2 regions of the Bartonella sp. JB63 genome follow, and region 2 is predicted to be linked to the other one. Evidence: predicted binding sites of a transcription regulator. Region 2 holds the regulator's gene; the other holds the start of a gene.
What was found. Region 2 encodes HrcA, which represses chaperone genes, less so after heat shock. Its sites were predicted from a motif close to GTTAGCACTCNCNNNNNGNGAGTGCTAAC; they were not measured.
Positions count from the first base shown of each region.

Region 1: groES (co-chaperone GroES) is a predicted target of HrcA. The motif match lies at 9,554-9,582, and genes of this name have one in related genera.

Region 1 covers NZ_CP019788.1:1,115,549-1,131,890, reverse strand. Annotated here, with positions in the region: rRNA gene BJB63x_RS04915 (23S ribosomal RNA) at 1-1,656, shown strand, start outside; rRNA gene rrf (5S ribosomal RNA) at 1,737-1,851, shown strand; tRNA gene BJB63x_RS04905 (tRNA-Met) at 1,942-2,018, shown strand; gene BJB63x_RS04900 (DUF3792 domain-containing protein) at 2,453-3,544, opposite strand; gene hisS (histidine--tRNA ligase) at 4,007-5,494, shown strand; gene BJB63x_RS04885 (peroxiredoxin) at 5,612-6,136, opposite strand; gene BJB63x_RS04880 (alpha-D-glucose phosphate-specific phosphoglucomutase) at 6,324-7,952, shown strand; gene fumC (class II fumarate hydratase) at 7,980-9,368, opposite strand; gene groES (co-chaperone GroES) at 9,631-9,927, shown strand; gene groL (chaperonin GroEL) at 9,984-11,627, shown strand; gene BJB63x_RS04860 (zinc ribbon domain-containing protein YjdM) at 11,831-12,169, shown strand; gene BJB63x_RS04855 (ferredoxin--NADP reductase) at 12,735-13,565, shown strand; gene trhO (oxygen-dependent tRNA uridine(34) hydroxylase TrhO) at 13,711-14,625, shown strand; gene BJB63x_RS04845 (type III PLP-dependent enzyme) at 15,281-16,342, shown strand, end outside.
Region 2 covers NZ_CP019788.1:1,410,408-1,426,749, reverse strand. Annotated here, with positions in the region: gene BJB63x_RS06205 (copper chaperone PCu(A)C) at 265-807, shown strand; partial or broken gene BJB63x_RS06200 (response regulator transcription factor) at 1,481-2,204, shown strand; gene BJB63x_RS06195 (sensor histidine kinase) at 2,244-4,016, shown strand; gene grpE (nucleotide exchange factor GrpE) at 4,541-5,203, opposite strand; gene hrcA (heat-inducible transcriptional repressor HrcA) at 5,324-6,394, opposite strand; gene rdgB (RdgB/HAM1 family non-canonical purine NTP pyrophosphatase) at 6,885-7,532, shown strand; gene hemW (radical SAM family heme chaperone HemW) at 7,529-8,728, shown strand; gene dapE (succinyl-diaminopimelate desuccinylase) at 8,787-9,956, opposite strand; gene BJB63x_RS06165 (M48 family metallopeptidase) at 10,146-10,877, opposite strand; gene BJB63x_RS06160 (alpha/beta hydrolase) at 10,912-11,691, opposite strand; gene infC (translation initiation factor IF-3) at 11,895-12,413, shown strand; gene BJB63x_RS06150 (ABC transporter ATP-binding protein) at 12,604-14,373, shown strand; gene BJB63x_RS06145 (translocation/assembly module TamB domain-containing protein) at 14,410-16,342, opposite strand, start outside.

The DNA.
Region 1 (16,342 bases), 290 kb from region 2:
GTCTAAATAAGGGTCTTTGCGCCGAAAATGTAACGGGGCTCAAGCCATACACCGAAGCTGTGGATTTACTCTTATGAGTAAGTGGTAGCGGAGCGTTCCGTAAGCCTGTGAAGGGAGACTCGTGAGAGCTCCTGGAGGTATCGGAAGTGAGAATGCTGACATGAGTAACGATAAAGGGAGTGAGAGACTCCCTCGCCGAAAGTCCAAGGGTTCCTGCTTAAAGTTAATCTGAGCAGGGTGAGTCGGCCCCTAAGGCGAGGCCGAAAGGCGTAGTCGATGGGAACCACGTTAATATTCGTGGACCTGTGGGAAGTGACGGATTGCGTAAATTGTAAGGTCTTATTGGATTGATCTTGCAGTGAAGCAATTCCAGGAAATAGCTCCCACGTATAGACCGTACCCGAAACCGACACAGGTGGACAGGTAGAGAATACTAAGGCGCTTGAGAGAACTACGTTGAAGGAACTCGGCAAATTGCACGCGTAACTTCGGAAGAAGCGTGGCCCTTTAGCGGGCAACCGTTAAAGGGTGGCACAGACCAGGGGGTAGCGACTGTTTACCAAAAACACAGGGCTCTGCGAAGTCGCAAGACGATGTATAGGGTCTGACGCCTGCCCGGTGCTGGAAGGTTAAGAGGAGATGTGCAAGCATTGAATTGAAGCCCCAGTAAACGGCGGCCGTAACTATAACGGTCCTAAGGTAGCGAAATTCCTTGTCGGGTAAGTTCCGACCTGCACGAATGGCGTAACGACTTCCCCGCTGTCTCCAACGTAGACTCAGTGAAATTGAATTCCCCGTGAAGATGCGGGGTTCCTGCGGTTAGACGGAAAGACCCCGTGCACCTTTACTATAGCTTTACACTGGCATTTGTGGCGATATGTGTAGGATAGGTGGTAGACTTTGAAGCAGGGGCGCAAGCCTTTGTGGAGTCGTCCTTGAAATACCACCCTTATCGATATGGATGTCTAACTGCGGTCCGTTATCCGGATCCAGGACAGTGTATGGTGGGTAGTTTGACTGGGGCGGTCGCCTCCTAAAGAGTAACGGAGGCGCGCGATGGTAGGCTCAGAACGGTCGGAAATCGTTTGTTGAGTGCAATGGCATAAGCCTGCCTGACTGTGAGACTGACAAGTCGAACAGAGTCGAAAGACGGTCATAGTGATCCGGTGGTTCCGTGTGGAAGGGCCATCGCTCAACGGATAAAAGGTACGCCGGGGATAACAGGCTGATGACCCCCAAGAGTCCATATCGACGGGGTTGTTTGGCACCTCGATGTCGACTCATCGCATCCTGGGGCTGGAGCAGGTCCCAAGGGTATGGCTGTTCGCCATTTAAAGCGGTACGTGAGTTGGGTTCAGAACGTCGTGAGACAGTTCGGTCCCTATCTGCCGTGGGTGTAGGAATATTGACAGGATCTGTCCCTAGTACGAGAGGACCGGGATGGACGTATCTCTGGTGGACCTGTTGTGGCGCCAGCCGCATAGCAGGGTAGCTATATACGGACGGGATAACCGCTGAAGGCATCTAAGCGGGAAACCCACCTGAAAACGAGTATTCCCTGAGAACCGTGGTAGACCACCACGTTGATAGGTCAGGTGTGGAAGTGTGGTAACATATGAAGCTTACTGATACTAATCGTTCGATAGGCTTGATCGTTCTCATTCCCTCTATTCATTCTAAAATAAATTAAATCAACAGAGTAGACAACTTCTCTTTCTTTCTATGCTCTTCGCTGACTTGGTGGTTATGGCGGAGCGCCTGCACCCGATCCCATCCCGAACTCGGCCGTGAAACGTTCCAGCGCTGATGGTACTTTGTCTTAAGGCACGGGAGAGTAAGTCGCTGCCAGGTCTGCTAAGTGCATAGAAATAATGCTTCAACATCTTTCAAGAAAACATCTAAAAGTCGTTGTATTATCTCGACGAAAATCCTTTTTAATGACGCGGGGTGGAGCAGCCCGGTAGCTCGTCAGGCTCATAACCTGAAGGTCGCAGGTTCAAATCCTGCCCCCGCAACCAATCTTCTCTCTTTCAGAAAACAAATAATCCTAAAAATATACTCATTGTTTTTATCTCTCGCCTTAATAAAGTATAATAAGAGGCGACAAGACAGATAAAAAACAGGCTCCTGATCGTTATTTTATTCTTCTTGTGTCATTGTATGTCAATGGATCGTTTAAGCCTCAAGGCAAGGGACAAAAACAAAATGTGGTGTCCTCCTTCATTGGTCGTTTCCCTTCATTTTGAGGTCAGTATTAGGGGTATAGAGAGGGGCGACAAGGAGCTAAACAGGGATCCCAAATAAGAGGGATAAGGATCTGAAAATAAAAAGCATCTTCTTTGGCTCCTTGAATAAAAAAAGCTGCGCGCAAGGTGCAACTTTTGGAAGGTCGTGCTTCATTTGTAGAGCTTTTGTCTGCTGAAAAGCTTCTTTTATCTGAAAATCAAAGTGTTTAAAATTTATAAGAGTGATACTGTCTTTTATAACCGTAATATCCGGAAACGCTAGCAATTAAAGCACCAAGAAGGCTACCCAAAAAACTCCATATCCCAATCTTAGAAACTGTACCAACTGCTTTATCGCCAATCTCACGGCTATTTTGGACCACTTTATCAACTTTGTGTGAGAGAGCATCTACATGTTTGTTTAAGGATTGAATAGCCTCTTTAGTTTTTTTGTTGGCTGTTTGATAAATATCAATTGCACGGTCTGCCGTCTTTTCTGCTTCAGCTTGTGACATACCGTTATTGATCAAGCCATCGATGACGTCACGACGATCAATTTGGGTATTGAGCTTTTTAACACGATCCGAGAGGCGTTCTCCAAGCTGTTTAGTCAAAAGACGATAGTTAGAAGGGTCATTCTTAACAGATGTCATGGTAGATCGAATATCTTTGATGGATGCTCTATAGGCATTGTAGAGAGTGTCTGGATTGAGAGCTGGAATATCGCTCTTGTTTAAAAGTGCCTGTAACTCATTGCTGAGTTTGTTAAAATCAAACAGAACGTTATTTTTGTCATTGAAAAAATTCTCAAAATTGTTGCCTTCTGTGAGGGAGATAACCTTTCTGCCTTCAGAGCCTAGACCACTGATCACTTGTCCCGTGGCAGAAACAACTCCAGAAACAGTCTTCGCTCCTAAATGAACCGCTCCAGAAAGTAAAACTGTGCTTTGGATCGCCACCAAAAGCATGAAAAGGCACCAGGTCAAAAAACCGTGAAGGGCTCCTGAATGATTGGCAAAACGACCGGCAATATATCCCCCAAAGCTGAAACTTAGACAAAGAACAAGGACCGAACTAATTTCAACAGAGAGAAAGCTCTTCTCTAGAGAAAAGGCAGAAGAAAAACTCATCTGACCAAAGCCTAACGCTGCTAACAAAAAGGAAAAACATACCGATGTCGCTAAAAGCGTTAGTAAACCAGCAAAAATCGATGACCAAGATAAACAAGGACGCGAATAGTGACAAGTCTCCGTCTCTAAAGAAAATTGGTCTGTAAAATGTCTTTCTAAGGGGTGTTTCGTTGGGATCCGCGTTTCCATCTCTCTCTCCTTCAATAAATCTAAAACCTAAAATGGTCCAAACCAAATCAAGTTCCAAAAAAGAAAAAAATAAAAAAAATCCTCCAAAAATTTTTAAAAAATCAGTTCAATCAGAAACAGAAAAAGAAAAAAATAACCTTGCAATCAAACATAACAAAATACTTAATAAAAGTATAAAATTCGATATGTTTGATAATCTGATGATTACAAAAGAATAATAAATCTTATAACTTATGCACCGCAGAACAAAAAATGGTCATGTTATTTTTCCCAGCCCGAATGTGTATTGGTTTTACGAGTTTCTTTGATGACATGTTTGAGGAAATAATTTATGTCATTAAATTAACGATATAGGTGATATTGAGGTGGTGTATAACCTCAATGATAAAAGTCATTGCAGCGTTTGTTGCGATAAGATAGACACAATAATTTGTAAATACACATTGCTGCTAGAGAAAAACAATGACTATGAAACAAGAGAAAACAAAAGCCCGTTTACCTCGTGGTTTTATTGATCGTACAAGCGGACAATTATATGGCATTGAAACAATGATTGCCCAAATTCGTGAGGTTTATGAACTTTACGGTTTTGAATCATTGGAAACACCAATTTTTGAATATACGGATGTTCTTGGTAAATTTTTACCCGATTCAGATCGCCCAAATGCAGGTGTTTTTTCTTTGCAAGATGATGATGAGCAATGGATGTCTTTACGCTATGATTTGACAGCTCCGCTGGCTCGTTATTTTTCAGAGAATTTTGAAACTTTACCTAAGCCTTATCGGAGTTATCGTTGTGGATTTGTTTTTCGGAATGAAAAACCGGGACCAGGTCGTTTTCGACAATTTATGCAGTTTGATGCCGATATCGTTGGAGCACCAACGGTGTTGGCTGATGCGGAGATCTGCATGATGGCAGCGGATAGTTTAGAAAAATTGGGCATTCAGCAGAAAGATTATGTTATTCGTCTGAATAATCGGAAGATTTTGGATGGTGTTTTAGAGTTGATTGGTTTAGGCGGAAAGGAACAGGAGGGAAAACGCTTAACTGTTCTGAGAGCTATTGATAAGTTGGATAAATTTGGTCCAGAAGGGGTCCGCTTGCTTTTGGGACAGGGTCGTTTGGATGAAAGTGGTGATTTTACCAAAGGAGCGGGACTGAAGGAAAAGGAAATTGAATGTATTCTTGCTTTGATGACTGTCGGTGCTGAAACAGCTGGGGAAACAATTGATAATTTGAAAAAGATGGTTGGGCAGAGTGTTCAAGGCCTTGAAGGGGTTTGTGAGCTTGAAGAAATGCAAGGGATTTTTGCTGAAAATGGTTATCAACAACGTGTCAAAATTGATCCATCGGTTGTGCGGGGATTGGAATATTATACGGGGCCTGTTTTTGAAGCTGAACTGCTTTTTGATATTTTTAATGATGATGGGAAAAGAGTCGTATTTGGATCTGTTGGTGGAGGGGGACGTTACGATGGGTTGGTTGCTCGCTTTCGTGGAGAAAATATTCCAGCGACAGGTTTTTCTATTGGCGTTTCGCGTTTAATATCCGCTTTGCAAAATCTTGACAAACTCCCTGTGAAGGAAATGATAGGTCCCGTTGTGGTCCTAGTAATGGATAAAGAACCAGAAGCTCTTGTGCGTTATCAGAAAATGGTGATGCGTTTGCGTCAAGCTGGTATTCGATCTGAACTCTATTTAGGTGCATCAGGGATTAAGGCACAGATGAAATATGCCGATCGACGTTATGCTCCTTGCGTGGTTATTCAAGGAATACAAGAGCGCAAAGAGGGAAAAATTCAAATTAAAGATTTGGTCGAAGGAGCACGTTTATCTCATGAAATTAAAGATAATCAAACATGGCGTGAAAGCAATCCAGCACAAGTAACCGTTGATGAAGATCAATTGATTCAAACGGTTCGAAATATTCTTATCGCCCAAAAATCATAGAATCTTTAGGAACTGAAAAACCTTAAAAATTCCCTCCCTTCTTGGGGTACAAAAGAAAGGACTTTTGTATCAATGAGGGAAGGAAGGGATAATCAGACGGGAAAATGACGGTTGCAATTACCTTTGCAGGGCCTTTAAAATATTTTGTGGTGAAGAGACTTCATAAGGATCTGTAGAACAATTATCTGATACGCCTGCTTCTTCAAACCATTGTTCGATCACTCCATCCTGAATCACAGCAGCATAACGCCATGACCGCATGCCAAAACCAATATTATCTTTGGCAACCAACATGCCCATTTTACGTGTGAATTCACCTGAGCCATCAGGAATAAGTTTTACATTTTTAATGCCTTGATTTTTTCCCCACGCGTTCATAACAAAAGCATCATTGACAGCAATGCAATAAATTTCATCAATACCGACTTTTTTAAATTCGTCATAGAGTTTTTCAAAATCAGGAAGCTGAAAAGTTGAGCAGGTGGGTGTAAAGGCTCCAGGCAGAGAAAAAAGAATAACCCGTTTTCCTTTAAAATAAGTGTCACTGTTGACATCTTGCCACCGGTAAGGATTATCACCACCTACTGATTCATCACGAACACGTGTGTGGAAAGTGACATTAGGAACTTTTTTTCTGAACATGATTGCACTCCTGTGCTTTATAATAAGAAGAATATTTCCAAAATCTTAAGTTTTGTTTTATGTTTGAGAATGTCGTATAACCTCTTTAATTTGCAGGTATTTCATGCTTGCGTCAAGAGGCATTAATCATCAATTTTAAGGGAGTGTGTATGCTCAAATCAAATAACAATGCTTTGCAGGCATTATTATGACGGTGAACATTATTTCGACAACAGCTTTTAAAGATCAAAAGCTAGGAACATCTGGTTTACGCAAAAAGGTATCGACTTTTCAACAGCCTCATTATTTTGAAAATTTTATTCAATCTATTTTTAATAGTGTGGGACCTCTTGAGGGAAAATTGCTCATTTTGGGAGGAGATGGGCGCTATTTTAACCGTACCCTTATTCAGACCGTGTTAAAAATGGCCGCTGCCAATGGTGTTGGATATGTTAAAGTCGGGAAAGGGGGAATTTTATCCACACCTGCTGTTTCGCATCTTATTCGCAAGTATCATGCCCATGGTGGCATTATTCTCTCGGCGAGTCATAATCCTGGGGGATTACAAGGTGATTGCGGGATAAAATACAATATTTCTCAGGGAGGACCAGCACCTACTTCTTTGTGTGAGGCCATTTTTGCTGCATCGCAACATTTGTCTTTTTATAAAATTATTGATGCTCCAGAGATCGATTTAGACAGGCAAGGAACAACATTTATCGGTTCTATGCAGGTCGATATTATTGATTCTGTTGCTGATTATAGTGCGCTGATGCAGGAAATTTTTGATTTTGAGTGTATTGCCCAAGCAGTTTCTGAGGGTTTAACCTTCCGATTTGATGCAATGCATGCTGTGACGGGCCCTTATGCTCAAGAAATTTTTGAAAAATGCTTAGGCTTCCCTGAAGGGACAGTGATTCATGGGGTGCCTTTACCAGATTTTGGTGGCAGGCATCCAGATCCAAATTTGGTTCATGCTAAGGATTTGTATGATTTATTAATGTCTGAGCAAGGACCTGATTTGGGAGCTGCTTCTGATGGCGATGGGGACCGTAATCTCATTATTGGTCGTCAACAATTTATTACTCCCTCTGATTCTCTTGCAATCATGGCTGATCATGCATCTTTAATTAAAGGATATCGACAAGGCATTTTAGGGATTGCACGCTCTATGCCTACTGGACGTGCTGTTGATTGTGTTGCAGAAAAAAAAGGATTGAATTTATTTGAAACCCCAACGGGATGGAAATTTTTCGGAACACTTTTAGATGCTGGGAAAGTAACTTTGTGTGGTGAGGAAAGCTTTGGTACAGGGTCGGATCATGTGCGCGAAAAAGATGGACTATGGGCTGTTTTATTCTGGCTGAATCTTCTAGCAGTTACGAAAAAAACCGTTGCACAAATTGCTCAACATCATTGGTCTACCTACGGGCGCTTTTATTTCTCACGATATGATTATGAAGAAGTGGAAGCCGACAAAGCTTATGCAATGATAGAACAATTATCCGCATGCTTGCCAGAACCAGGAACAAAAGTGGCTGGTTTAATGGTTGAGAAAGCCGATGATTTTGTTTATCACGATCCCATTGATCATAGTGTGAGTAAGAGACAAGGAGTGCGTATTTTTTTTGAACATGGGGCGCGTTTAGTAGTTCGTCTTTCTGGGACGGGAACGACTGGAGCTCTTGTGCGGCTTTATCTTGAACAGTATGAGGGTGATCCCTGTAAGTATAATCAAGATCTACAACAAACTCTTAATCCTTTAAAGCAAGCAGCTTTTGAGCTGTTAAAGATCAAACACCACTTAGGGCGCGAACAACCCGATATTATAACATAAATTTTTTCTTCAAAGATAATTCTTTTATTATTGTGAATGAAGCATCTTTTTGGGATCAACAAGTCGATCGTAATCAGCTGCTGAGATACCTGCTTTTAAAGCTTCTTCACGGAGGCTTGTCCCATTTTTATAGGCTGTTTTGGCAATTTCAGCAGCTTTTTCATACCCAATTTCTGGAGCAAGAGCAGTAACCAACATGAGAGAACGTTCCATCAAAGCGTGAATATGTTCTCTATTTGCTTGTAATCCTTGGATACAATATGTCTCGAAAGAACGCATACAATCCCCTAAAAGATTGAGTGATTGCAACACATTATATCCAATGACGGGTTTATAGGTATTGAGTTCAAAATGCCCTTGGCTGGCTGCAAATGTGATGCTACTGTGGTTACCAAATACTTGGCATGCGACCATAGTTAGAGCCTCACATTGTGTAGGATTAACCTTTCCTGGCATGATAGAAGAACCTGGTTCATTTTCTGGAAGGCTCAATTCACCAAGCCCTGAGCGCGGACCTGATCCTAAGAAACGAATATCGTTTGCAATTTTGAAAAGGTCAGCTGCTAAGGCATTGAGGCTACCATGGAAATATGTAAGAGCCCCATGGTGTGCGAGTGCTTCAAATTTATTCTGGGCGGTTTTGAAAGTAACCCCTGTGAGGGCGCTAATTGTTTTGGCAAATGCTTCATCAAAACCAGATGGAGCGTTAAGACCTGTTCCAACGGCAGTTCCTCCTTGAGCAAGCATTTGAACATCAGTGAGCGTTGTTTCGATTCGTGCGCGGTTCGCTTCTAGAGCGGTGCGATAGCCCGAAAATTCTTGCCCTAATGTGAGAGGTGTAGCATCTTGAGTGTGGGTACGCCCGATTTTGATGATATCGGCAAATTCTTCTTCTTTTTTTTGTAGGCTCACAATAAGAGCATCAAGAGCTGGCAACAGATGTTGACGTGTTTGCAGTGTGGTAGCAATATGCAAGGCTGTGGGAAAGGAATCGTTTGAGGATTGGCTCATATTTACGTGATCATTCGGATGAACAGGTGTTTTGCTTCCAAGAGTTCCTCCTAAAAGGACGTTAGCGTAGTTGGCAATAACTTCATTGACATTCATATTACTTTGTGTGCCAGAACCTGTTTGCCAAACGGAAAGGGGGAAGTGAGCATCCAATTTTCCTGCAAGTACTTCATCGGCGGCGGTAACAATCGTTTGCCCAATATTTTGCGGAAGTTTTCCTTTTTCCATATTAACTAGGGCTGCAGCTTTCTTAATAAGACTTAAAGCATAAATCAGGGTTAAAGGTTGCTTTTCTATGCCTATGTTAAAATGGTGAAGGGAGCGTTCAGTTTGTGCTCCCCAATACCGATCATTACGTACTGCGATTGTTCCAAAACTATCGGTTTCTTGACGTATTTTAAGCATGACGATCCCTATAATTCATTTAAATTTTTTATATTATATAATTAATCAAAGAAAAATAAGTACTAAAATTTCTATAATGGAAAATAATAAACAATAATATTGCTTAAATTTTCCACAAAGGTGCAGATTAATTTTTATTGAGAACCCTTGACATTGTGGGAAAGCATTTTTATATCTGTTTTGTTGTTAGCACTCACCATGAGAGAGTGCTAACAGGAACTTAAGATTAATTCAATTATATTAAGTTTTAAGGATATAAAACATGGCTAACATAAAATTCCGCCCACTTCACGATCGTGTTGTCGTTCGTCGGGTTGAATCTGAAAATAAAACAGCTGGTGGGATCATCATTCCTGATACAGCAAAGGAAAAACCTCAAGAAGGTGAAATTATTGCGGTTGGAAATGGTGCTCTCGATGATAGTGGAAAGCGCATACCTCTAGAAGTAAAGGCAGGGGATCGCATCTTGTTTGGAAAATGGTCCGGAACTGAAGTCAAGATTAATGGTGAAGATCTCTTAATCATGAAAGAGTCTGATATTATGGGAATTTTGGGTTAATCCAGTTTCTCAATTATTTTGTTTGATTATTTAAGACAACTCCAAGGAGAAATTAGATGGCTGCTAAAGAAGTCAAATTTGGCCGTGAAGCGCGTGAGCGCTTATTGCGCGGTGTTGATATCCTTGCTAACGCTGTTAAGGTAACACTTGGCCCAAAAGGTCGTAATGTAGTAATTGATAAGTCATTTGGTGCACCTCGAATTACGAAAGATGGTGTATCTGTTGCAAAAGAAATTGAACTAGAAGATAAGTTCGAAAATATGGGCGCACAGATGTTGCGCGAAGTAGCTTCAAAAACCAATGATATTGCAGGTGATGGAACAACAACAGCTACTGTTTTAGGACAAGCGATTGTGCAGGAAGGTGTAAAAGCTGTTGCTGCTGGGATGAACCCCATGGATCTTAAACGTGGGATCGATGCTGCTGTTGAAGAAGTTGTTGAGAATCTTTTCAAAAAAGCGAAAAAGATCCAAACTTCAGCAGAAATTGCGCAAGTTGGAACAATTTCTGCAAATGGTGCTTCTGAAATTGGGAAAATGATTGCTGATGCTATGGAAAAAGTAGGCAATGAAGGTGTTATCACCGTGGAAGAAGCAAAAACAGCTGAAACTGAATTAGAAGTTGTTGAAGGTATGCAGTTTGACCGTGGTTATTTGTCTCCTTATTTTGTGACAAATGCTGAAAAAATGGTCACAGATCTTGATGACCCTTATATCCTTATTCACGAAAAGAAATTGTCTAATTTGCAATCTTTGCTTCCTGTGCTTGAAGCTGTTGTACAATCGGGTAAACCTCTTCTTATTATCGCAGAAGACGTGGAAGGTGAAGCTTTGGCAACTCTCGTTGTCAATAAATTGCGCGGTGGTCTGAAAATTGCTGCTGTTAAAGCTCCAGGATTTGGTGATCGTCGTAAAGCAATGTTAGAAGATATTGCTATCTTGACATCGGGTCAGGTTATTTCTGAAGATGTGGGCATTAAACTTGAAAATGTCACCTTAGATATGCTTGGACGTGCAAAGAAAGTTAACATCTCTAAAGAAAATACAACCATCATTGATGGTGCTGGACACAAGGCTGAAATCAATGCACGTGTTAACCAGATTAAGGCACAGATTGAAGAAACAACTTCTGACTATGATCGCGAAAAACTACAAGAAAGACTTGCAAAACTTGCTGGTGGTGTTGCCGTTATTCGTGTTGGTGGTGCAACAGAAGTTGAAGTGAAAGAAAAGAAAGACCGCGTTGATGATGCCTTGAATGCAACACGAGCAGCTGTAGAAGAAGGTATTGTAGCTGGTGGTGGAACTGCACTCTTGCGTGCTGCAAATGCTTTAACTGTTAAAGGGAAGAATCCTGACCAAGAGGCTGGTATTCACATTGTACGTCGTGCTTTGCAAGCGCCAGCACGTCAAATTGCTACGAATGCAGGTGAAGAAGCAGCAATTATTGTTGGTAAGGTGCTTGAAAACAGTTCAGATACATTTGGTTACAACACCGCAACAGGACAATTTGGTGACTTAATTGCTTTGGGAATTGTTGATCCAGTAAAAGTTGTCCGCTCTGCTTTACAGAATGCTGCATCAATTGCAAGTCTTCTCATAACAACAGAAGCAATGGTTGCTGAACTTCCAAAGAAAGATACACCAATGCCTCCAATGGGGGGTGCTGGAATGGGCGGAATGGGCGGAATGGATTTCTAAGTCGCCCTAAGCTAAGGATAAAAAGAAACGGGCCAGTAGGCCCGTTTTTCTTATGCTTATTCTTTATCAACTAACAAATTTTTGTTTTATTCATTAAGTATATCTTGTGTTCAATAATTCTTTTTATTTGGTAAAGAAAAAAACTGTTTTTATTGTATGCGTAGTCTATTATAAATGACTTTTCTTCAACAAAGGCGGGATGTATGACTCAATTACCTCGGTGTCCTCAGTGTGATGGTCTTTATATTTATGAGGAGAATGGCAATTTTATTTGTCCTGAATGTGCGTATGAGTGGCCTCAAAAAAATGACGAAGAGTTTCCTGTCTCTTTTGAAGTTTATGATGTTAATGGTCAGCTTTTAACGAATGGTGATAGTGTTATTGTCATTAAAGATCTTAGAGTGAAGGGGTCTTCATCTGTTTTGAAAAGTGGCACTAAAGTTAAGAATATTCGTTTGGTGGACGGAAATCATAATATTGATTGCAAAATACCCGGAATTGGTCAGATGGTTTTAAAATCAGAATTTGTAAAAAAAGTTTAATACCACAAGTTATCATCCTACAATAACAAATTTCTCTTTCAATAACAAAACGGGAAAGAAGAAAGAAAAAATCGTTAAAATACTCATTTTTACTTTGCAAGAAAGTATAAAATTCTCACTTTCTATTTTTTACTATAGAGAGAAAATATTTCCATGTCTATGTATTGTTCTTCATATACTCCATAAGAATTTTTGAAAAAAATGTTTTATTAGTAACAATAAGCTCATGAGGAGAATAAGTAAAAGATAAAAAGTGTACTATAAAATGTGATTGTATTTTAATTTTTATTTTTTAAAAATTTCAGTCATTGTTAAAAGTAGCATGAATGCCGAATTAAGAACAAAATATACTTTACTGAGCTTATAGAATATTAAAATTGTTACTGCTATACTTAACTTGATAGCTCATAATCCGTTTTTTCTCTTTGTGTGTTTGTAATATAAGATATATCTATTCCAAATCGGGTATAAAATATTCATTTAATGATTGTAGATGTTTATGTGAAAATTATAACTATTTATAAATTTGAAACTAAATATTGAATCAAAATGTAAGGAAAAGTTTATGAGCGCATCGGCAACCAATGTTGAATCAAACAGCGGAAATATTACATTAAATTTTCCAATTCCTGAAAATGTGTTTGCGCTTACTGTTCAAGAGGTTTGTCATTATACAGATCATTTATTTAAATTTCGCCTTGATCGTCCGGAAAGTTTTCGTTTTCGTTCGGGTGAATTTGTTATGATTGGTTTACCGAATGCCGAAAAGCCAATTTATCGTGCCTATTCGATTGCAAGCCCATATTGGGATGAACAACTTGAGTTTTTTTCGATCAAAGTTCCAGGTGGACCATTAACGGAACATCTTCAAAAAATTAAAATTGGCGATACAGTTTTAATGCGTAAAAAATCGACTGGAACTTTAGTTCTTGATGCTCTTATTCCTGGAAAGCGTCTTTATCTTTTTTCAACAGGGACAGGTTTTGCTCCTTTTGCAAGTCTTGTCCGTGATCCTGAAACATATGAAAAATTTTCTCAGATAGTGCTTGTTCAGACAACGCGTGAATGCAATGAGCTTACATATGCGAAAGATCTGGTTGCTTCCTTACAGCAGGATCCATTAGTTGGTGAATATGTAAAACAGTTGCAATTTTATCCTATGACCACTCGTGAACCTTCAGAATATATGGGACGCATTACCACTGTTATGGAAAGCGGTGCTTTTTTTGAAATGACTGGTTTGCCGAAAATCAATCCTACCGAAGACCGTGTTATGATTTGTGGTTCAATGGCAATGTTGAAGGATTGTGCCAAGATGTGTGAAACTTTTGGCCTTGTTGAGGGAGCCAATAATGCTCCGGCGACTTATGTCGTGGAACGTGCTTTTGTAGGATAAAAGAACAACTATGTTACGGCGTGAAAGCTGCTCATTAGTTTTTTTCATAAGAAATTAGTTTGCATGTTAAGTAAATATAGAACAATATACAAGAAGAGAACGAATAGTTCTTGAAATTAAATAAAACCCGCGTTATGTCGATGTTATGAAAAAGAAATTTAAAGTTGCTGCTCTTTATTGCTTTTCAGATTTGAAACATTATAGTCAATTGCAAAAGCCTTTGCTGACTTTATGTCAGACAAATGATATTAAGGGGACTCTTCTTTTAGCAAAAGAGGGAATTAATGGCACTGTTGCTGGCTCTTGCAGTGCAATTGAAAAGTTGATAGATTTTATCACTGTAGAGCCTATATTTCAAATGCCTGAGATTAAGTATTCATGGGCTTCGAAAATGCCCTTTCGTCGTTTGAAGGTGCGGCTAAAAAAAGAAATTGTGACAATGGGGGTTGAAGATGTTAATCCCTTAAAAGCTGTTGGGACTTATGTAGCACCTGAAGATTGGAATGCTCTTATTCAAGATGAAGAAACACTTTTGATTGATACACGCAATGATTATGAATATGCACTTGGTAGTTTTAAAGGAGCAATCGATCCTTGCATTAAAACATTTCGTGAATTTCCCGGGTGGGTTATGAAGCATGAAGGTGATCTGAAAAAGAAAAAGAAAATTGCTATGTTTTGTACAGGAGGCATTCGGTGCGAAAAATCAACAGCTTATGTTCGTAGCCTTGGTTATGATCAAGTTTATCACTTAAAAGGTGGTATTCTCAAATATTTGGAAATTATCCCAAAAGAAAAAAGCTTGTGGCAGGGTGAGTGTTTCGTTTTTGATGAGCGCGTTTCTGTAGGGCATGGCCTCGAAGAATGTGGGCGTGAATTGTGTCACGCCTGTCGTTTCCCTCTTAGTTCTGAAGATAAGTTATCGCCTCATTATGAAGAGGGAGTCTCCTGTGATGCTTGTTATCATACGCGGGATGAAATTGATAAACAGCGCTTTCGGGAACGTCATAGACAATTTCAGTTACTAAAATTGCATACAACGCTGTCTTGTTGTGAATAATAAAAACCTTCTTTTTATTTGGAGTAACATTTTAAAAAGAAGAATATTTTGAAATTCAATAATATCCAGTTTATAAAGAAATATACAGAAAATGAGAGTATGAGCCTTCTTATGTATTTGGATTATATGTTTCTTTTTTGCATCATTTTTTGATTAAAAATTAAAAAAGTTTTAAGATTAAAAAAAATGATTGAAATGAATAAAAATTGGCTTTATACGCTGTATTGCCCAAAGTCGCACGTGCCTGTGGGTGTCCGCTGGTTCTCAAATGGTGAGATTAACCGGTACGGTACCTGGAACTAACCGCTCCAGTCATTCTTACGACCAATCGAAAGAATGAGGACATCTTGAAGCAACGACGGTGCGGGCCTTTCTGGTGTCTTCCAGCTGTACGAGTGCTGGGATAACTATAGAGGCACACCTCATTGCCTTCAGTGCGGAAGTGGTTTCTCAACTCCAATCAAAAAGGCAGATAACGTAAGGCAACGCGTTTTTCGCGCTGTTTCTTCGTGCCATACAATGCTGGTTTCTTCCTGATTGCTTTTCAAGCAGAGTGGAGAGAGTGGTTGTATGTCTTTTGTTTTTTGCTGTTGGCAGCGTTTTTGCTGCTCATTGGCGTAGAGTAGGAGCATTTTGTTCCTGGGGAGAAGTGCAAATGGCAACACAACGTATTCGTGATTTTCTTGCAACACATCGTTCTGAAGGTCCATGTTTGGTTGTTGATCTTGATGTTGTTCATGAGAATTATTTAAGTTTTGAAAAAGCTCTTCCACAATCAAGTATTTTCTATGCAATCAAAGCAAATCCAGCTCCTGAGATTTTGCGCTTGCTTGTTTCTTTAGGATCATCTTTTGATGCTGCTTCTGTAGCAGAAATTGAAATGGCTTTAAAAGTAGGGGCGACGGCGGATTGTATTTCTTTTGGTAACACCATTAAGAAAGAGCGTGATATTGCTCGTGCACATGCACTTGGCGTTTCGCTTTATGCAGTCGATTGTCTTGAAGAAGTAGAGAAAATTGCTTGTGCTGCACCGGGAGCTCGTGTTTTTTGCCGAGTTCTTACCGATGGAGAGGGAGCAGAGTGGCCATTATCACAAAAATTTGGTTGTGTTCCTTCTATGGCTATTGATGTATTACGCTATGCACATCAATTAGGCTTGCAGGCGTATGGTGTTTCCTTTCATGTAGGTTCTCAGCAGACGGATCCAAATGCATGGGATCGTGCTTTATCGGATACAGCTTTTGTTTTTAGATCTTTGGAACAAGAAGGAATCCAGTTGAAATTAGTGAATATGGGAGGTGGTTTTCCAACACGTTATTTAAAGGATATTCCTACAGTACAAACTTATGGTATGGCCATTTTTGATTCATTGAAAAAATATTTTGGTAATCGTATTCCTGAAACAATCATCGAGCCAGGACGTGCGATGGTAGGTGATGCCGGTGTTATTCGCACAGAAGTTGTTCTTATCTCTAAAAAAGCAAAGAATGATAATATCCGTTGGGTTTATCTTGATGTGGGGAAATTTAATGGTCTTACCGAAACTACGGGTGAAGCCATTCGCTATCCTATTGAGACAGCTCATGATGATAAAGCAATGGAGCCTTGTATTTTGGCTGGACCTACATGCGATTCGGCAGATATTATGTATGAAAAAACGCCTTATTTACTTCCTCTTTCTCTCACAATAGGTGATGAGTTATTGATTCATGGAACG
Region 2 (16,342 bases):
TGAGTTTATTCCTCAATAGCTCTTTTCATGCCTGTATATTTTTAAGTTTGCAAACACATATTAAAGTAAATTTTTTATGTTTATGGTTTTTTTTTATGATTATCTCAGTTTTTATTTGCTTAACCAACATGTGCATACTTTTCGTTCTCTCATAAATCAAATCAATATAATGTAAACAACACTCTCTTTATTTTGAATAAAGTTCTTGCTTTCAATAAAATAAAGCATTTATAAAATGAATACGGAAAAGAGGATCAATTCACCATGATATTTGTTGCCAAAAAAATAAAAGATTTCATGTCTCTATACATTCTCTCTGCAAAATACTTATTTAAAAATAATATTATGAATATCTTGTGTGTCTTTATTTTTGTGTTTATAGTCTTGCCTTCAACTATAAATGCCCATCAATACAGACTTGGTGACTTAGAAATCATTCATCCTTGGACTCGTACAACGCCTAAAGGTTCAAAAGTGAGTAGTGGTTATCTTTATATTATCAATCATAGCGATACTCCTGACCGATTGATTGCTGTTTCAACAAATAGGGCACAAGAGACAGAAATTCATTCTATGACAATAACTACTGATATTATGCAAATGAAAAAGATATCGAATGGTATTGAAATTCCAGGAAAAGGTGAAATTACACTTAAACCTGGTGGTCATCATATTATGTTTATGGGGATTTCGCAGCCATTTCAGCAAAATGAAAAAATCAATGCAAAATTAATCTTTGAAAAAGCAGGAACAATTGATGTCGACTTTTTTGTCAACGCAATGGGAGTAAAATCACCTTCTAAATAAGTTTTTTTTGTAATCATTTAATTTTTATCAATACAAAATGCTAAAGATTTTCAACACTTTACTTTTTTCTGAAGCATATGCTTATGTAAAAAATTTTGTAATTTTTTCTTGTTACCGTAAATTGAAGCAATATCCTGGAAATAATTAATGACCTTTGCCTTTTGAATCTGGATATTGCTTTTTCTATTTCAAATTGAGATTTATTAAGTATATCTTCACAATCATTTTCTTCTTTTTCATAATTGTTTTACTGAGCATTTCATATCTTTATTTTAACAAAATTTAAATACTATTATATTTTCTTTTTTGTGATAAAAGCCCATTTTTTTAATATCATTATATATTTTTACTTTTAAAATAGATAGATAAATTGAATAAACTTTATCGATCAAAATTTGATCTGTTTATTTTTTAGACGCAAATCAATGTGAAATTTGATAAAAACACTTTAATAAAAATTTTATATTTAAGAGAAGGGATCCTAATACGCAAAAAAGCATTACAAAATCGAAAAGACAAATAATCTTTCCATAAAAACAAAAGGTTTTTGTCTTCGTTACAACTTGTTCAATGTTTATTACAATTTGTTCCATATTTGTTTTGCAAAAAAAATGTGAACTCCCATATAATGCATGGATAGTTTGCTTCTACAGCGAGAAAGGTTTAAGAAACCATGAAGGATACTCCAACCGTCACCCAAACTATTGTACTGGTTGACGACGATAGTAATATTTTAACGTCCTTATCTTTTGCCCTTGAAACAGAAGGTTATCGGGTTGAAAGTTATACAGATGGATCAGCTGCCCTTAAAAATTTAACAGTTCATCCCCCACATTTAGCTATTTTTGATATTAAAATTGCCACGAATGGATGGGATGGAACTTTTGCGTCGTCTGCGTCAAAAATCTGATATTCCAGTTATTTTTCTAACCTCTAAAGACGATGAAATTGATGAACTTTTTGGCCTCAAAATGGGAGCTGATGATTTTATTACCAAACCTTTTTCTCAACGTCTTCTTATTGAGCGAGTAAAGGCTGTTTTACGTCGTTCCAATGCCCGCAATCAACCGCTTCCGACAGGAACAACATCGGCCTCTTCTCTCAGACGTGGTGATCTCGTTATGGATCAAGAACGTCATATCTGTACATGGAAAAATAAACCTGTTATATTAACTGTAACAGAGTTTTTGATTCTGCAAACTTTAGCACAACGGCCAGGAGTTGTCAAAAGTCGTGATGCTTTAATGGATGCTGTCTATAACGATCAAATTTATGTCGATGATCGCACTATTGATAGTCACATTAAGCGTTTACGTAAGAAATTTAAACAAGTAGATAATAATTTTGCAATGATTGAAACGCTTTATGGTGTAGGCTACCGTTTTCATGAAATATAAAAGCATTTTGCCGCAACAGCTTAAACGGCGAAGAACTAGATGAAAAAAAATACTCTACTTAACAAATCATCAAGCAATTCTTCTCCGATACAATTTTCTATGTTTGTTCATTTGTATTTTCGGATACAACGCCTTTTAAGGCAATTATTTTTTTCTAGTCTAACACGTCGTATTGTTATTTTAAATTTTGCGGCCCTTGGCATTTTAGTTACAAGTATTTTGTATCTTAATCAATTTCGCAATGGTTTGATTGAAGCGAAAATTGAAAGTTTGCGTACTCAAGGAAAAATTATTGCTGGAGCTATTGCAGCATCTGCAACAATAGACACGAATTCTATTTTAATTGACCCTCAAAGACTTTTGGAATTACAAGCTGGAGAAAGTGTTACACCAACACTTCAATCAACTGACACTTGGGATTTCCCAATTAATCCCGAACAAGTTGCCCCACTTTTGCGACGTCTTATTACACCAAAAACAACAAGAGCACGAATATATGATCGGGATGCGACTTTGCTTCTTGATTCACGTGTTCTTTATTCAAGTGGTGAAGTTTTTACCTACAATTTACCTCCTATTGAAATGAAACAAAATTTGTGGGAACACTTAAAATCCTTTTTTTTCAATGTATTCTATAGCAACAGTATTACTGTTGATAGGAGACAAGTAAAAGATAATGAAGCCATCCACCCAGAAGTTTATCTAGCATTAAATGGCTCTTCTGCCACTGCTAAACGACTTAACAGACAAGGTCAATTAATTGTTTCGGTTGCTGTACCTGTTCAACGTTACCGTGCAGTAGTCGGTGCTCTTTTGCTTTCAACTACTGGTTCAGATATTGATGATATTGTAGAAAGTGAAAAATTGATCATTTTTAAAATTTTTGCTGTTGTTGGAAGTGTGTTTTTGGTTCTTTCTATATTTTTAGCTCATACTATTGCTCATCCATTAAGTAAATTATCTTCCTCTGCTAATCGTGTGCGTCATGGCCGTAGTAAGCGAATAAAAATTCCTGATTTTTCAAAACGTGAAGATGAAATTGGTCGTCTTTCCACCTCTATTAGCGATATGACCAATGCTCTTTATACACGCATTGAAGCTATCGAACGTTTTGCAGCTGACGTAAGCCATGAATTAAAGAATCCTCTCACTTCACTGCGAAGTGCTGTTGAAACACTACCACTGACTAAAAATAAAGAGCAACAGACAAAATTGCTTGAAATTATTCAACATGATGTGCATCGTCTTGATCGTTTAATTACCGATATTTCTGATGCGTCGCGGTTAGATGCAGAACTTGCCCGCGAAACTGCTAAAATAGTTGATATGAACTCACTATTGAAAAGTCTTATCCAAGCTATTCGTGAAGTTCATTGTAATAAACAAAATATTGATATTAATTTTAATATTATCCCACGAACTAATGGTAAACCCTATCTTATTGTAGGACATGAATTACGTTTAGGTCAGGTGATTTCAAATCTCATTGAAAATGCACGTTCCTTTGTTCCCCGTAAAAATGGTAAAATTTGTATTACAATGAAAAATAATGCTTCAACTCTCATTTTAACTGTTGAAGACAATGGTCCTGGTATTTGTTCAGAGAATATCGAGCGTATTTTTGAACGTTTCTATACTGATCGGCCAAGTAAAGATGCTTTTGGACAACATTCAGGACTCGGTCTTGCAATTAGTCAGCAAATTATTGAAGCTCACAATGGAACTCTCACAGCAGAAAATATTTTTGATCCCAAATCTAAAAAAGAAAAAATTGGTGCTCGATTTATCATCACTCTTCCGCTTGCCAAATAACTTTTTTTCTAAATGCAAAATAAAGTAATTAACTTTTTATAATCATTTAGGTACAATAAGTTACTAATTATAAAATATCTAGAAAATTATTTTCACCAATCTTCCTGCTACCATTATAAATATATTTAAAGAAGAAAAAAGAAGTCTTAGATAAAATATTAAATAGCCCCTCTATAAACATTTTAGAGAAAGCATATTCTTTAAGATGATTGTACCAAATCAAATAAAACGCAAAGCCATTTATGAAACTGGAAACAAAAAATAATTGAAGTAATTTAAACTATTCATAGTGAAATTTATAATTGCAGGTCTCAATTCACTTAACACCTAAAAACTTTCCCAAATAATTTATTGTTGATGTCCTTAATTTCAAGCAGAACTTTTTGCATAAAAGTATGCACTAAAACACTTGAGCAATTTCTTTTCACAATCAAAAAAGCTTTTTAAACTACTTAGCACAATATTTTATACAGACATAGATTGAAAAACTGCTGACTCACGACAAAATTTCCTTTCCGATATATTTATACCTTTTCAGACTCAACAGAAGTTTCCTTTGTTCCCCCTTTAGTTACACCAACTATTGCAGGACGTAAGACACGTTCACCAATAATATAACCGGCTTGAACAACTTGCTGAACAGTATTCTCTGGCACATCAGCATTGGGAATTTCAAACATCGCTTGATGAAAATGAGGATCAAATTTTTGCCCCTCTGGATCAATTCTTTTCACCCCATGACGCTCTAAAGCTGTCATCATTGCACGCTCGGTCATTTCAACACCTTCAACTAATGTTTTTAAACCGGAATCATTCTCACCTGCATCCTTCGGAATTGCTTCTAATGCGCGATGCAAATCATCAGAAACAGAAAGCATATCACGGGCAAAATTGGCAATTGAATATGTTTTGGCATCAGCTACATCACGCGCTGTCCGACGCCGAAGATTTTCCATTTCTGCTGCGAGACGTAAAATCTGATCTCTCAATTCCTTATTTTCATCTTGCAAAACAACTAAAGGATCAGCAGGCTCAATTTCCTCTGCCTCAGCATCTGGACAAATTTCTTCCTCATGCATCTTTAAAAACTCATCAGCAGCTTGTTTAAGTACGTCACTATCACCCGACTCCTTCAAATTGCAATTTTCAAATGAAGTATCATCAAACCTATTTTTTTCATTAGACATAAAAATTCTATTCCTTCATAAAATTCTATACTCTTGATATCGAAATTTTTCAAACAAAAATCAAGAGCTCTTTAACTTATTCATTAGTACAATGATCACTCCTAGAACTATTAAACCGTACTAACGTAGCAACTGTGATACAAGTTGAGCTGTATAATCAACCATAGGTACAATCCTTGCGTAATTAAGACGTGTTGGCCCAATAACACCCACAGCACCAATAACTCTTTTATGTGTATCGCAATAAGGAGCCACTACCAAAGAAGAGCCAGAAAGTGAAAATAATTTATTTTCTGAACCAATAAAAATACGCACTCCTAATCCTTCATCTGCTAAATCAAGCAACTGCGCCATGCTTTCACGTGTTTCGAGGTCATCAAATAAATGTCGCAAACGCTCTAAATCTTCTCCTGCCTTCACATCTTCAAGTAAATTACTCCTACCACGAACAATCAGATGCATTTTATTATCTGCATCTTCACCTCCCCAAAGAGCTAACCCAGTTTCAACAAGGTGTTGAGAAAATTGATGAAGAGCAGCTCGTGTTTCCGAGCATAAACGTGCAATTTCTAATTTTGCCTCATTAAGTGTACGTCCCCGTATATGGGCATTAAGAAAATTTGTTGCTTCCGTCAGTTGTGCATGAGTCACGCCTTCTGGTAAATGAATAATACGATTCTCAACATCACCTTTTTGTGTGACCAAAACTGCAAGAGCATGCTCTCCATCAAGACTTACAAATTCAATATGCTTTAGTGTACCTTCCTGTTTTGTTGCAAGAACTAATCCTGCCCCTCGTGAAAGATCTGAAAGAATTTGGCTCGCTTGAATTAAAAAATGTTCAACTGATTGTGTATTACCAGCTTCTTTGACTTGATTTTCAATATTCTCACGTTCCTCGGTTGGTAAATCTCCCACTTCCATAAATGCGTCAACGAAAAATCGCAAACCCGATTGTGTTGGCATTCTTCCTGCAGACACATGAGGCGCATAAATCAAACCAAGATGTTCAAGATCACTCATTACATTGCGAATTGTTGCAGGTGATAAAGTCTGTTGTAAAAGTCGCGAAAGATTACGTGAACCCACCGGTTCACCATCATTAAGATAAGCTTCAACGATATGACAAAAAATATCACGTGAACGTTTATCAAGAATTTTTAACGCATCATCAAGGGGTATTTGCTTCATCACAATTGTTTCACCATTTTAAAAATACTTTTTTCTTATATAAGTTTTTCCAAGATATGGTCAAATAATCTAAAATATAGTGCGAAAATATATATCGCGTATTTATTATAATAATACCATTATCAAATACGAATAATCATTTTGGAATAAATATAGAATTATATCTTTTAAACCTAAGAAATAACTATTTTTCTATTGTTTAAACTGATTGCAAACATAGTCAATCGTATTCTGCAATAAATTTTTAAAAACCATTTGAAGCCTATTTATTATGATATATAAATTAATCCATACTATAAAAAATTCACAAATTAAAACCAATATCAATTTTGTTACTTAATAAATAAAAGCATTTATATAAAAAATTTAATGATGATGCATTTTCATTATATTGGAATTATCAAAACTACTGCCATCAAATTTTTTATCCTATACAAATAAATCCTTATTCAAACAGAGATTATCGCCTCATTTTAGGAGACACATACACATGAGAAGTATAGCAGTCAAAAAACTCGTCATTGCTACACATAACACTGGTAAAATCCATGAATTTACCACATTGATTGCTCCTTTCGGTGTAACAACACAATCAGCAAAAGAACTCGGCTTGCCTGAACCAAAAGAAACAGGAATAACATTTGAAGAAAATGCTTATATCAAAGCTTTTGCAGCTGCAAAAGCCACAAACCTTCCTGCTTTATCTGATGATTCTGGCATAGAAATAGACGCCTTAAATGGTGCACCAGGTGTTTATACAGCTGATTGGGCTCTCCAACCCGATGGTACATGTGATTTTTTAAAAGCTATGCAAAAAGTAGAAAATGAATTACAAAAAGTTGGCTCTTTTAAAAAAAATCAACGTAAAGGCAGATTTATATCGGTTATTTGCATTGCATATCCGGATGGATATGTAGATTATTTTCGCGGTAGTGTTGAAGGTACATTCATTTGGCCACCACGTGGAAATAAAGGTTTTGGCTTTGATCCTATTTTTTTACCTGATGGATACAAAAATACCTTTGGCGAAATGTCAACAGAACAAAAACATAGCTGGAAACTCAATGGTCAAATCCCTCTCTCACATCGTGCACGTGCCTTTAAACTCTTTGCAGAAAACCTTTTAGCTCTTTCATGACGAAACCCTTTGGCATTTACATTCATTGGCCATTTTGTGTTAGCAAATGTCCTTATTGTGATTTTAATTCGTATGTCCGTATAAATGGAGTAGATCAACCGCGTTTTGCAGCTGCTTTTGAGCGCGAAATGACAACACAAGCCCATGAAATAGGCCTTCGTCATATTACAAGTATTTTTATCGGTGGTGGAACACCTTCCCTTATGACACCTCAAACTGTCGATCGTTTATTACAAGCTATCGCAAAAAACTGGACAATCGATGATAAAGCTGAAATAACACTCGAAGCTAATCCCTCCAGTGTGGAAGCAAATCGCTTCCGTGATTATCACCTAGCAGGTGTTAACCGTTTATCTCTCGGTGTACAGGCACTCAATAATAAGGCATTACATCAACTTGGCCGTCTTCATGACGTTAAACAAGCTCTTTATGCTATTAATTTAGCGCGTGAAATTTTCCCACGTTTATCTTTTGACTTAATTTATGCGCGCCCCAAACAAACACTTAAACAATGGGAATCTGAACTTTTACAAGCTATTAATTTAGCAGCAGACCATCTATCTTTGTATCAACTCACCATAGAAGACGGAACTACCTTTAAAAAGCTTCATACAGCAGGAAAGCTAATCTTGCCAGCATCAGAGCAAGCGGCAAATCTTTATACTCTTACCCAAGAAATAACCACCATGTATGGTCTTCCAGCCTATGAAATATCAAATCATGCGATTCCTGGTGCTGAATCGTGTCATAATCTCCTTTATTGGCGTTACCATGAATATGCAGGATTTGGTCCAGGAGCGCACGGACGTTTTATTAAGCAACCACTGAAAAATTCCTCTCTTTTTTCAGAAACATTACAATCAAAAACTGAAAATCATAACCGTTATGTCACAATAAACGAAAAACATCCTGAAAATTGGCTTAAATTAGTAGAAACTAAAGGCCATGGTTGTATCGACACAGAACAATTGACTCAAGAACAACAAGCTAACGAAATGTTGCTCATGGGCTTGCGTCTTTCAGAAGGACTTAATCTAACACGCTACGAAACTCTAAGTCACCGAAGTTTATCGCCCAAAAAACTTATCAGTTTACAACAACAAGGATTGGTAGAAATGACGAGTAATCAACATTTAAAAGCCACAACAACAGGACGCATTTTGCTTGATCATATTATTTGTCAATTAGCAAACTAAAATCTCTAAAGTCTCATCCCATCATCACACTAAAATAATTACCACCTACATTTACCATTTACGCAAAAAAATCAGTGATAAAACGTTCATAAATAGATGTTAGGTTTTCTATAGCATCAAGAGTCACACATTCATCTACCATATGCATAGTTTGCCCTGGCAAACCAAATTCAACAACTGGGCAATAATTTTTAATAAAACGCGCATCAGAGGTGCCACCAGAAGTTGAACATTCCGGGATGTTCCCTGTTACACTTTTAATAGCATTCGACAAAATTCCAACCAATTTATCATTTTTGGTCAAGAAAACACCCCCTAAACCGTGTATCCATTCAAGCTGATAATATGGTAGTAAGTGATTATTTTTAGAATGCACAGAAGCAAGACGCTTCTCAAGCTCAGCAATGAGTGTTTTCTCTGTCCAAAGATCATTGTAGCGTACATTAAAGCGAATGACTGTTTGTGCTGGAATAATATTGACAGAAAAATTTCCTGTATCAATGCTTGTTAATTCCAAATGACTTGCTTGAAAATCCTTTGTTCCTTGATCCAAGGCAATTTGTGTCAACGCTTGAATAAGCTTACTTGCTAAAGGCAATGGATTTGCTGCTCGCTCAGGAAAAGCAACATGACCTTGGCAACCTTTAACAGTAATAATACCAGAAATAGATCCTCGCCGTCCGATCTTGATCGTATCACCAACAATATTGACGCTTGTTGGCTCACCTACAATGGCTGCATTCCATCTTTCACCTTTTTGTACTGCCCACTCTAAAAGCTTTACTGTACCGTTTATCGCAGGACCTTCCTCATCGCCGGTTATTAAAAAGCTTACCATTCCCTTGAGTGATTGTTTCTCCAAAAACCGAGCCAGCGCTGCTATAAAACAAGCGATCGCACCCTTCATATCAACAGCACCTCGCCCATATAATTTTCCCTGGTTTATTACTCCCTCAAAAGGAGGATAAGTCCAGTTTTCTAGTTCACCGGGCGGAACCACATCACTATGACCAGCAAACATAAGATGCGGACCTTCTTTGCCTATTTTTGCATAAAGATTTTCAACATCTTCTGTATTTTTATCAACAAAAACAGGACGCTCAACAAAAAAACCCATTTTTTTTAAAAAATACTCTAAAGTAGATAAAACTCCTGCTTCATGAGGTGTAATAGAAGGGCAACGAATAAGTGCCTGTAAAAGATGAACAGGATCTTTAAGAACAAGCATAAATGCTATTCCAATCTAAAAAAGTAATTTTAAAAATGCTAAACTTAATCATAAAAAAGATAAAGTGAAAATATATCCAAAATAAAGCAAAGCTTTATTACTCCATCCCTACATAACTAAGCACATATAACAGAATACTACACAGCATACAAAAAACAATACGGACCTAGAAAAGATTGTACTTTTACATTAATGAAAATTAATCCTTTGAAGTGTATAGCCATTTTTTTTTAGCCAAGCCTGATAGGTTTTTCTTTCAGGACAAAGTTTTTCACAAAGAGCCCAAAATCTTTCTCCATGATTCATCTCGATAAGATGAGCTACTTCATGTGCAACAACATATTCAACAACTTCTTTTGGTGCCATAATAAGACGCCATGAAAAAGAAAGGCGGCCATCCGTTGAGCATGATCCCCAACGACTTTTAGTATCTTTATAGCTAATTGATTTGACCTTGCGCCCCACCTTATATGAATAATCAGCTACTAACGGTGCTATAAAAATTTTAGCTTGTTTTTTCAAAACATCAGCAACCCGTCTTGGAAGATGTTCTAATCGACTATAAATAATGATCTGTGACTCTTGTTCAGCATCACCTGCGATAATTTCAGCTACTCCGCGCTCTTCTTTGCGCAATATAACATGTGAATCACCCAATATAGGGATTCTTGAACCCTCTCTGAGATGAAAACCTTCGCTGATAATTCCTCTATGAACAAGATTCTTTTCAATCCAAGATCGATGCTTTTCAATGAAAAATTGAACTACACGAAGCTCGACTGCAGGTGGGGTTGTCAAAGAAATCTCTTGTCTACCTATATCAATACGTAATATAAGGCGACGTGCACTTTTGTGTTCTTTCACCCGCAAAGGTATAATACGATTACTAGAAACAATAAAGTCCTGTTCATAAATAGCCATATACTATATCTCTTATCATCAATGAACATAACCTTTATTTAGCATTGATTTGATCAATCAAAGACATCAATGTCTTTTCAAGACAATCCAAATCTTGGGAACGTGAAAATCGATGATCTGCATCACGAACAAGCGTTAATGTTACATCATGCAAAGGCAAATAATTAAGCAAAGTTAAAGTATGCTGATAAGGTATCTTGTCATCTTCCATCCCTTGTAGAATATGAATTGGACACCCAACATCTATGCATTCTTTCATAACGCAATTGTTTCGACCATCTTCAATCAATGCTTTTGTAAAAAGTAATGGTTCTAAACCATCAGCCGAAGGTCGTTCACAATAACCTTTTTCCTCTAGCATCTTCCATTCCTCTGTACTTAAAGCAGGTTCCACCAAAGTCTGCGTAAAATCAGGAGCAGGTGCAATTAAGATCATACCAACAGGCGCCTTGTTTTTTTGGGTTTGCATCATAGCAAGCCTTATAGCAATCCATCCGCCCATAGAAGAACCAATCAAAATTTGCGGGCCTTCACAATAAGCTTCAATAACAGCTAAACTTTCTTTAACCCAGCGCGAAATTGTTCCCTGAAAAAAATCTCCTTTCGACTCTCCATGACCAGAATAATCAAAACGCAAACAGGAAAAATCATTTTTTTGAGCAAAACTATTAATTCTCGTCGCCTTGCTCCCTAACATATCAGACCGATAACCAGAAAACCAAATTAGACCAGGAGAACGATTGCCTTTGTGATAACGGACAGCAAGAATCGTATCTTCAAATGAAAAAAACTGGCAAGGAATATTTTGATCCATTATCACCCTTTCTCCAGATAATATTCTTTGTTATAAAAATTATAAAAAGAAAATCACTGCATTTCATAATAATATAACAAATAATCTTTATAATGATAATGAAAAAACACGAATTCTAGTTGTTTTTCTCTCTATATATTGTATACTGCTGCGCTACGATTAATTGAAATTAAGGAGCATAGACCATTCGCCGACCATTTAAAATAACTTCTACCTCAAAAGATGGGTTGCGTTCAAATCAAGATATTCGAGTTCCTCGTGTTCAATTAATCAATGATGAGGGACAAAATAAAGGGATAGTTACAACACAAGAAGCGCTAGCTATGGCAGCAGATGCTGGCCTTGATTTAGTTGAGATTGTTCCAAATGCAGAGCCACCTGTGTGTAAAATTGTTGATTTGGGAAAATTAAAATACCAAAATCAAAAAAAGGCAGCTGAAACACGTAAAAAGCAAAAAGTTATCGAAATCAAAGAAATTAAAATGCGGCCAAATGTTGATATTCATGATTATGAAGTCAAACTGAGAGCTATACGCCGTTTTATTGACAATGGCGATAAAGTGAAAATTACTTTGCGTTTTCGTGGTCGTGAAATGACTCACCAAGATCTTGGAATAAAGCTTCTTCAGCGGGTTAAAGAAAATACAAGTGAAATTGCCAAAATCGAGTCTGAACCAAAACTTGAAGGTCGCCAAATTATGATGGTAATAGCACCTAAATAATTTTTAATAATAATTTCGATCATACAAAGTTTATTTAAAGTGCATGAAATGTAATATTTTCAGCGTGAAGGATGTTGTATTTTGCTTTTTAATAAAAAAAATTAATAAGGGTGTTATTTATCCAGAAGCCCTAAAAATTCTTCTATAAAGAATTCTTTGATATTACATAAAAAAATGATAGAAGTGCTGTATGGCCAAAATACAAATATCCTCTTCTGATAAACATCTCATCTTTCGGCTTCTAAAAGACAATTTTCATAAACATGTGCACTTGTACAGTTTAGCCATTATTTCAATGATCATTATTTCCTTTACCACTGTAATCAGTGCATGGATCATACGCGATGTTGTCAATCATATTATTGATGGACAAAATTTTAATATGATTGTTTTTATTTCTAGTGTTATTGCTTTTATTTTCATTCTCAAGGGAATTGCAACTTTTGCTCAAACTTACTTTCTAAACAAAGCAGGCAACAGTATCATCGCTGAACAGCAAAGAAAAATTTATGCACGCCTCATGAAACAAGGCATTTCTTTTTATCAAAATAACACCTCATCTGATCTTCTTGTACGTGTAACTCACAGCGCAACAGCAGCACGCAATATTATTGATATAATTATCACAACATTTGTGCGTGATTTACTTTCTGTTGTTGGTCTTTTGTTTGTTATGTTTATTCAAAATTTCACATTAATTGCCATTACCTTAATAATAGGTCCATTAGCATTTTTAGGAATTCGAATAGCCTTAAAACGGGTTCGCAGCCTCATGGAAAAAGAACTTCTTTCACTCGGGGAAATTATCAAAATCGTGCAAGAAACAGCTATTGGTATTCACGTAATAAAAGCTTTCTCACTCGAAAAATTAATGCAAAAACGCATGAACAAAGCTATTTATAACGTTGAACGACAAGCAAACAGTATTGCAATGCTTGAAGCTGCTACCAATCCAATTATGGAAACACTTGCTGGTATTGCTATTGCAGGCATTATTTGTTTTTCCGGTTATCTTGCAAACCAACGTACAGGTGTTCAAGGTGAATTAATGTCCTTTATTGTTGCTTTACTTCTAGCCTATGAACCAGCCAAAAGATTGGCAAATGTGTGTGTTAAAATTGAATCTGGTCTGGTTAGCATCCGCACGATGTTCGAAATACTTGATCATCCTCTTACAGTTACGGAACATAAAGAAGCTAAAGATCTTAATAAAATGCAAAATTCCATCCGCTTTGAACATGTTTCATTTGCTTATACTGATGATAAGATGGTGTTAAACGATATCAATCTAGAAATTGAAGCAGGAAAAATGACAGCATTAGTAGGACCATCGGGTTCAGGAAAATCGACCTTTATTAGCCTTCTTATGCGCCTTTATGACCCTACTCAAGGACGTATATTGATTAATGATCAAGATATTCGCTATATCACATTTCGTTCCCTTAGGAATTTGATGGCCTACGTAGGACAGGATACTTTTCTATTTCAAGGAAGCGTTAAATATAATATCGGACTTGGAAAAGAAGGAGCAAATGATAGCGATATTATTAAAGCAGCAAAAGCAGCGAATGCTCATAACTTTATTATAGATTTGCCAAACGGTTATGATACACAAGTCAGTGATAATGGCAATAATTTATCAGGTGGACAAAAACAACGTATTGCCATCGCCCGAGCAATGCTTCATGATAGTGAAATCTTGCTTCTTGATGAAGCAACAAGTGCATTAGATTCACATACTGAAGCACAAATCAATGAAGCTCTTGATCACCTTACAGAGGGACGTACAACTATTGTTATTGCTCATCGCCTTTCAACGATTGCACGTGCTCATAAAATTGTTGTGATGCAAAATGGTCATCTCGTTGAACAAGGAACCCAACAGGAATTACTCGCAAAAGAAGAAGGCGTTTATAAAAAACTCCATCACATTCAATTTAAAGAACAGAATTTTAAATAATAGACTTTAGCACTAGTTTTTCACTAAATTTTTCAGTTAATAATCTTTTTCATAGAACAAGCCAAAACTCGTATTTTCTTCACCTCCTATAGCCCCTTTAGCTTTAAGATGGCGTGAAACATCCAAATTAATTGTTCCTTTTGTTGTTCCATTGGATCCTGCTTCAAAACCCAAGTAAATATCATCATGGATATAGCGTCCAACACGTAAACCTGTATTACCTTTTTTATCAACAACAACATCAAGATCATCGAGACCAATACGGGTGCGTAAAGTGTTTAATAAAGATGTATTAGAAGTACTAAAAAGCTCAGCTGCCGCTGCTGTAAGCTGAATAATCTGAAATGGCGACAATTCGTTAAGAGAGCGATTAAAAATCAAACGCGCTAATATTTCATCCTGTGGCAAAACAGGTTGTGAAGAAAACTGAATATCAAGATTATTAATTGTTCCGCTTATTATCATATTAACACGAATATCGCCATTATTACTGTTGGTAATAAAATAAACAGTAGGATTAAGATTACCGTTAAAGCTTGCTTGTCCTTTATCGAAATTAAGACGTCGTGAAAGGATATCAAACCTTCCGCGAATCATTTGCAGTTCACCAACCGGATGCACACCATGCAAAGGACCTTTTAAATTAATGCTTCCTCCTAATTCAGCATCTACCCCTCGACCACGGACAAAAAATTTGTTGTGTGCATTAATTTTTATATCCAACTGCACAACAGAAGAAGATTTTTCAGAAGCATTTTGGTTATGATTGTAATTTTTAACATTAGCTCGTTCAAGTGTTTTTTGAATCGGCACGATTAAATTCTTATGTTTAAAATCCAGAAATGCAGCATTTTGAAAATTATCAGGAATAAGAAGCTCTGCTTTTTCAACTATGATATCACCACCAATAACAAGATCACGTAAAAAATAACCAGTTACTGCCATTTTGCCTGTTAATGTTGCAAAAATCATAGACCCATCATTATAATGGGCATGATCGAGATAAATAACTAAATCTGTCTGTAAATCATTAAAGATGCGACCTGATGCAGAAAGAGATCCTCCATAAAATGAAGAAGCATAAGCATGCTCTAAAATCATATGATCGCCATTCAGTTTGGCTTCAAGCCTTATATTATTCAATTCTAAATTTGTTTGCGTATCTAAAAAATGGCCATTAGATACAGAAAAATGGCCTCCCAACTGTGGTTTAGACAATGCACCACTGAGAGTGCTATCTATTTTTAACGTTCCCGTTACATTTGCACCACGCTCAGCTATAAATTGATTCATAAAAGTAAGAGGCATCGTGCCTTTAACATTCAATTCAGCTCTCGAATCATTTAGAGAAATCTGTCCATTAACAGAAAGATCCAATTCCTTTGCACCGAATGCTATCATATGCTCAATATGAAATGTCGATTTTTTATAAGAACCAAGGATATTCATATTAATTGACTCTAGTCCTTTATGAGTCATTACTGTCAAATTTTGACTATAAAGCTCAAAATGGGTAGACAAACTCTTCCAATCCCCACCAATATCAACTTTACCGACTACTTCTCCTCCAAGAGGTTGCCCCTTAATAAAACCATTGATCAAACGGACAGGGAAATTTTTTAAATTAACATGCAAATCAAAATCGCTCTTATCTAAAGGAACTTTTCCTTCTGCTTGCGCTTGCAATCCGTCTCCACTTAATTCTGCATATAAAAGAAGAGCCTGATCGACTGTTTTTCCTTTGGCAGAAAAAGCAAAAGGCATTATTTTCTTTTCTTGAAAAGAAGCAATCGTCAAATCTTGGCCCTTTACATCGTAGATTATCTCAGGCTTTATTAAACTCCCACAAATCATAATATCTCCTGTCAAAGTCCCGATAGCACCAAGATCTGATTTCCAAAAATTAGCTAAATTAGCAGGAACAGCACTCATTGTAAGATGCAAATTAAGAGTATCTTGAATATTGCCT